3 regions of the Pseudomonas sp. G2-4 genome follow, and region 3 is predicted to be linked to each of the others. Evidence: riboswitches for the same ligand, from Rfam matches in the RefSeq annotation. Region 3 holds a riboswitch; each other region holds the start of a gene.

Region 1 (2,226 bases), 620 kb from region 3:
GTCCGCTTCGGCGGCGGCTTCCCACAACAACCGACGACTTTCCTGCTCGCCGACCATCCACATGTCCAATTGATAGACCAGCGCGCCGCTGGCTCGCTCGAGGATCATCGGGTCCAAAAAGTCCGGGCCGCATTTGAAGACGCGCACCTTGCGTCCCTGATTGCGATGCAAGCGGGCCAGGGCGGCGGTGACGGTGGTCTTGCCCTGTCCCGAGGCCGGGGCAGCGATCAGCACCGCCGGACAGTGGCGGCTTGTCAGGCAAGTGTCACTCACAGTTCGACGCCTTTCTGCGCCTTGATACCGGCCTGGAACGCGTGCTTGATCATGCCCATCTCGGTGACGGTATCGGCCAGTTCGATCATCTCCGGCTTGGCGCCGCGACCGGTCACCACCACGTGTTGCATCGGCGGGCGTGCTTGCAGATCGCTGAGAACCTGATCGAGGTCGAGGTAACCGTGCTTGAGGGCGATGTTGAGTTCATCGAGCACCACCAGGCCAACGGAGGGATCGCTGAGCAATTGGCGCGATACCGCCCAGGCCGCTTCGGCAGCAGCGATGTCGCGCTGGCGATCCTGGGTTTCCCAAGTGAAGCCTTCGCCCATGACGTGAAAGCGCACCTGTTCCGGGAAGCGGCGGAAAAACAACTCCTCACCGGTGCTGTTGCGGCCCTTGATGAATTGCACCACGCCGCATTGCATGCCATGCCCCATGGCCCGTGCCAACATACCGAACGCCGAGCTGCTCTTGCCCTTGCCGTTGCCGGTCAGCACTAGCAGCAAGCCACACTCGTTCGGCGAGTTGGCGATGCGCTCGTCGATCACGGCTTTCTTGCGCAGCATGCGCGCCAGGTGGCGTTCGTCGCGATCAGGGGTGTCGGTCATGGGGAGCTCTCCGTTGGGATTGGATAACGGCGGGCGGGGCACAAAAAAAGACGGCAGCAAGCCTGGCATCGCCCACCGTGATGCCGTTGGATGAATCAGGCCGGTCTCCGGGCTCATGAGCGGCGTGATGCCGGGCTGCGCGCCTTCCCATGTCCATGGACACAGTGGCCTGTAGGCAACCTTGACTCATTTACCGTTGCGGGGGCAGCGCCGGGTTCGTGTGCACTCACCGGCTTCCCTGTTTCACTCTGTCGGCCACGGCCACAGAGCACCTGAAACAAGCGGCGAAGGTTAGAGGGTTGGGGGTGGAGCGTCAATTAAAGCCGCCACGGGCCCAGCGCTGGTTATTGGCCGGATCAATGGAATGACGTCAATCTTGTGTCACGCCACGGGAAGTGATATCAAAGAGACATTACACCCCGATATCACAAGAACAAGAGGGCAAGGTATGCAAGGCATGATCATCAGCAATCCAAAACTGGAGTTCCTGCGCCCGGTACTGGAACGTTGGTTTGACTGTATCGACCGCTACAACGCCGTGCGTGGCGATAACGACACACCTTACTGGTTCGATGAAAAGGCCAACCTTGGCCTGCTGTCAGCGGCCGCCTGGATGGCCGAGATGGTCACGCTGCAGAACGCGCCGACCCGCAAGCAGAATGAAGAAGGCGAACGCAACGTCAGCGCCGATCTGTTTATCGCCAGCACCGAGGAGCGGGCCTTCATCCAGGCCACCCAACGCTGGCCCAAGGTCAACAACCTGAACCTGACCCAACCGCTGTCGGAAGCCACCAGCGATGCCAAGCGCATCAGCTACGCCAGCGACCTGAGGCTCGGCTGCCTGTTCGTCGCACCGCAAAAAGCCCAGCAGAGCACCACGCCCGAAGAGTTGCAGGACATGGTCGACGACCTGCAAAAGGAAAACACCTGCGCCGTGGCCTGGTATTTCCCTTACGCCTACCGCAAGTTGCGCAACGAGGCCGGCTTTTATCACCCGGGTATCGCCGTGCTGTTCAAACAGGCCCACGGCTGACTCATTCAAGAACTGTGGAAGCGAGCTTGCTCGCGATAGCGGTGCACCTGGCAACATCCATCTTGACTGTCACGCCGCCATCGCGAGCAAGCTCGCTCCCACAAGGTTTTGCCTGGCAGACTGGCCTACCCGCAGTTGAACCATCGCGCGTCTACGCTTCTCTATGAATAACTACATGCATTCATAGGGAAGCCAGCATGCTCAAGCCACCCCATCTTTTGATCGTCGCCTTGGCCGCCGGACTTGTCGCTTGTGGCGAGTCGTCCTCGCTGAAAGTGTCCGACGGCACCGGCCCCTCGCCGAAACTGCCCG
Region 2 (2,226 bases), 1.2 Mb from region 3:
TCGGTAGGTCGTAGCCGTTGATGGCCATCGCCAGGGATTCCAGGCCGTCGAACATTCTGATGCTGGCCTGCATGGCCATGGCGTCGAGAATGATGATGCGGTTGTTTTTCACCGCGTCCATATTGCGGGTCACCGGGTCACTGCGCAGGAATTGCAGCTTCTTTTCATGGTCATCCGCCGGAAAGCGTCGGCGGTCCATGCGGGCAATGACCAGGAAGGTCGGGTTGGCCTTGGCGATGGTTTCCCAGCCGACGGTCGGCCATTCCTCGTCGGACTCGATCACGTTACGCACGCCCAGGGTACTGAGCATGAAGTCAGGAACGCCCTTGTGCCCAGCCACATAGGGATCGATATCCAGACTGGCGCTGGAGAACCAGAACAGCGCACTCGTCTGCTTGAGGTCCTTGGCCTGCACCGTGGCGATAGACTTCGCCAGGCTGTCCTTGAGTTGAGCGTTCAACTGCTGGCCACGTTCCTGCACGTCGAAGATTTCAGCCAACTGGCTGATGCTCTTGTAGATGCTGTCGATGCGAAACGCCTCCAACCGCGTGCCATCCGCACCGACCAGATTATCCTTGGCCTCGCAATCGGAGGGCATCAGGTAAGTTGGGATCTTCAGTTCGTGAAACTGCTCGCGGGTACCCACCACGCCTTGCGGTCCGACCGTCCACTCCAGTTCCGCCACCACCAGTTGCGGACGTTTGCCGATCACCGCCTCGAAGCTCGGCTCGTTATCGGCCAGGCGTTCGATCTTGCCGTTCTGCGCCTGGTATTTCACCTTCACATCGTTGAACCAGAGCGAAGTACCGACCACCTTGTCGCTCAATCCCATGGCATAGAGCATTTCAGTGCCGGCCTGGCCGATGGTCACGGCGCGACTGGGCGGTTGCTCAAAGGTCAGCGTGCTGCCGCAGTTCGCGATGGTCAGGGGGTATTGAGTCGGGGCCGCGTGGGCGAGGGTGGGCAGACCCAGGGCGATGACGAGGGCGACACGGCGGGGCAGCAGCATGATGCAATCTCCAATGGACCGTACACGGAGCAGGGACGGACTGGAAAACACATCATCGAACGCTGCCGCTAAAGCACAAAAGTGCTGATCAGCCCAGTGACGCGCAGCGCAAGGATGTCCTTCCCGGACACCCCGCCGGTTAGTGATTGACTTGGCCGGCAGGTCTCCTGACTGATGCGTCATCGCCTGGCTCCAGCCTTCCCGGGAGCGATCCCAGTGGCCATTGAGGAGCAGGCTCAGCACCTACAGTTGCGGGGGCAGTTCCGTTTGATACCGTGCGAGGCATCTCGGATTCCCTATTAGTCCCATGGGGAACCGGCGGTCGGCATGGTAGTCGATCAGGGTGTTTATCACCACTCACCGCTGAGATGCCTTCTCCTGGCGTCGTAGGATTTTCGGGAATGATTTTCTGGAGGTGCGGCAGAGCGCCGCTTCTTGCTATCCTGAAGGCCCTCTTCATGGACGAACACTGAGACAAACCATGGCTAACCACACCCCGTCACGCATCGGGAAGATATTGCTGGGCCTGCTGTTTGCCCTGATTGGTATCGGCTTGTTGAGTATTGCCATCAATCTCACCCTTGACCGACGCGAGTTTCTCGACCGCGCACAGACCGCCGACGGCATCGTCAGCCGCTTGAATGCCGGTGGTTCGCATCCTGAAATCGCCTTCACCACGGGCAGTGGTGAAAAAATCTCCTACCCCCAGGGCGGCTTCATCTTCGGCTATCAGCAGGATCAGCCTGTGAAGGTGTATTACCTCCCCGAACAGCCGGCCAACAGCGCCATCGTCGATGACTCGGCCGCGCTGTGGGGCACTTCCGGGGTCCTGGGTTTTATCGGTCTGGTGTTCACCCTTGTCGGTCTGGCAAAGGCTATCCGTCAGCGCGGTCGCGGTGCGGTTCATTCACATAAAGGACTTTAAACGTATGAGCTACAACATCCCGATCCCGGTCAATGAAAGTCGCTGGCAGTATCAGACCGCCAGCGGCGGTGGCCTGACCGTGGTCATGGTGGCGGGCAGTGGCGGTTCGATCATCCTGCGTTCGCCCCAGGGCGAGGACGTCAGCTACCGCTATGGCGGCGTCGGGGTGGGTGCCGGATTTGGCGCGCGGCTGCCGCGTTTCGGCAAGGTCAATATCCAGATCAAGGGTAAGAGCGTGGGGGGCGCGGGTGCGGCGGAGGCTTTTCCCAGCACTGGCAAGGTGTTCGTCAGC
Region 3 (2,226 bases):
GTGCACCGCTTCAATGTGGGAGAAACCGGCGAAATAGACCAGGCCGGCGCCCAGGATCGAGGCGAAGATCGCGGCGCTCAGGCGTTGGCTCAGGGTGGTGGTGCTACTGGCGGTGCGGGCGGTGCTGCTGATGGTCGACATGGCGCTTCCCTCTGGTCTTGTCAGCGGGTGAATCGAGCGCAATGAAACCCCGGGCGAAGGCCCGCCAGGGTTCGAACAGCGCCCGCCCACCGCGGGTTGTTGATGCATGAGTCATGGGCCGGTCTCCGGGCTCGCGAGGGGCAGGGGCTGAGCCTTGCCTGCAAGCATCACCTTCCCATGTCGTGAGACACAGTGGTTTAGACGCTTCACTCGCTTACCGTTGCGGGGGCAGCACCGGACTGACGTGGCTTTGGAGTAAAGCACACGATTCACCGGTTTCCCGTTTCACCCTGTGAAGGGCACCCGTAACAAGTGGTTTGTGTAGCGGGTTCTGTTAGCCCAACTTCGGCGCCAGAAATCCATATCCTGCGTTGCTGTTCCTCGCCATAGCGGGCTATGACTCGTCACAGCGCCTTGGCTATGGACTTCCGGCATCCGAATTTGAGCTAACAGAACCCGCTACGCAAACCATGCACAGGAGAGCATGGGCGGGGGCGGGGCGTCAATGTACAAGGGCAGACGAGGGCTGTTGTGGCGAGGGAGCTTGCTCCCGCTGGGCAGCGCAGCGGCCCCCGGCTCTTTGCGGTCGCTGCGCAACCGAGCGGGAGCAAGCTCCCTCGCCACAACAGCATCCTGCATCTTGCTTGCGGACATTGACCCGCCCCCACACCCTGCGTAGCCTTGCGCCTTCGAGGTTCTTCGGCCTGCGCCGAAGCTAAGAAGGGAACGCGGTCCAAGCCGCGGCTGCCCCCGCAACTGTGAACGGTGATGTTTCTGCAAGGCCACTGTGCATACCCCTTTATATCCGGGGCGCGCGGGAAGGCGCAGCAATTGCCAGTCGAAAGACTGGCCCACCGTCAGCCAGGAGACCTGCCTCGACACAGATTCTCACTACAACCGGGCGGGGTGATCCGGTGGCGAAATCTTCCGCGCGCGCCTTTGCCAGCGGTTGTCGTCCCGTTTGCCCGCCACCTTGCCAAAGGGCATCCGATGAAAACACTGGCCAAACTCCCCGTCACCATCGTCACCGGTTTCCTCGGTTCGGGTAAAACCACCTTGCTGCGGCACATGCTCGATAACGCCCAGGGCCGGCGTATCGCCGTGATCGTCAACGAATTCGGCGAACTGGGTATCGACGGCGAGATCCTCAAGCAGTGCTCCATCGGTTGCACCGAAGAAGAAGCCAACGGCCGCGTCTACGAACTGGCCAACGGCTGCCTGTGCTGTACGGTGCAGGAAGAGTTCTTCCCAGTGATGCGCGAGCTGGTGGCGCGACGCGGCGACCTCGACCACATCCTCATCGAAACCTCCGGTCTGGCCCTGCCCAAGCCCCTGGTCCAGGCCTTCCAGTGGCCGGAAATCCGCAGCGCCTGCACCGTCGATGCGGTGATCACCGTGGTCGACAGCCCGGCCGTGGCCGCCGGTACCTTCGCGGCCTTCCCGGATCAGGTCGATGCCCAGCGCAAACTCGACCCGAACCTGGACCACGAATCACCGCTGCACGAGCTGTTCGCCGACCAACTGGCCAGCGCCGACCTGGTAATCCTCAACAAAGCCGACCTGATCAGCCCGGAAGACCTGGCGAAAGTCCGTCTGGAAGTGGCCGAAGAGCTACCACCGGCGGTCAAGGTCATTGAAGCCAGCAGCGGTCGCCTGCCACTGGAAGTACTCATCGGCCTGGGCGCCGGCTCCGAAGAACACATCGACGGTCGCCACAGCCATCACGATCACCACCATGACGGCGACGATGACGACCACGATCATGACGCCTTCGACTCCATTTCCATCGAGCTGCCCCAAGCCGACGAAAGCCTGCTGCTGGATGCATTGACGCAACTGGTGGTCCAGCACGGCGTGCTACGGGTCAAGGGTTTCGCAGCGATCCCGAGCAAGCCGATGCGCCTGCTGATCCAGGGCGTCGGCACGCGATTCGACAAACATTTCGACCGCCAATGGGGCGCCGATGAAGCGCGGGTGACCCGCCTGGTGTTGATCGGCCAGGCGCTGGACGCGGCGCTGCTTGAAGCGCAGTTGCGCGCCGCCCTCAGCGCCTAAGCCATGCACCTGCTCAGGACCCAGCCCGGC

What was found. Region 3 has a riboswitch for cobalamin ahead of cobW (cobalamin biosynthesis protein CobW). Riboswitches for the same ligand answer to the same signal wherever they lie in the genome.
Region 1: linked by a shared signal. The riboswitch ahead of cobO (cob(I)yrinic acid a,c-diamide adenosyltransferase) and the one ahead of cobW (cobalamin biosynthesis protein CobW) in region 3 are both predicted to bind cobalamin.
Region 2: linked by a shared signal. The riboswitch ahead of QNH97_RS23845 (ABC transporter substrate-binding protein) and the one ahead of cobW (cobalamin biosynthesis protein CobW) in region 3 are both predicted to bind cobalamin.

The regions. Positions count from the first base shown of each region.
Region 1 is NZ_CP125957.1:4,905,727-4,907,952, forward strand. Features, by position in the region: gene QNH97_RS21355 (cobyrinic acid a,c-diamide synthase CobB) at 1-273, opposite strand, end outside; gene cobO (cob(I)yrinic acid a,c-diamide adenosyltransferase) at 270-881, opposite strand; cobalamin riboswitch at 963-1,172, opposite strand; gene QNH97_RS21365 (hypothetical protein) at 1,330-1,914, shown strand; gene QNH97_RS21370 (PQQ-dependent sugar dehydrogenase) at 2,112-2,226, shown strand, end outside.
Region 2 is NZ_CP125957.1:5,439,768-5,441,993, reverse strand. Features, by position in the region: gene QNH97_RS23845 (ABC transporter substrate-binding protein) at 1-1,009, opposite strand, end outside; cobalamin riboswitch at 1,150-1,342, opposite strand; gene QNH97_RS23840 (DUF3592 domain-containing protein) at 1,491-1,934, shown strand; gene QNH97_RS23835 (hypothetical protein) at 1,939-2,226, shown strand, end outside.
Region 3 is NZ_CP125957.1:4,283,116-4,285,341, reverse strand. Features, by position in the region: gene QNH97_RS18540 (CbtB domain-containing protein) at 1-141, opposite strand, end outside; cobalamin riboswitch at 241-463, opposite strand; cobalamin riboswitch at 817-1,033, shown strand; gene cobW (cobalamin biosynthesis protein CobW) at 1,132-2,196, shown strand; gene cobN (cobaltochelatase subunit CobN) at 2,200-2,226, shown strand, end outside.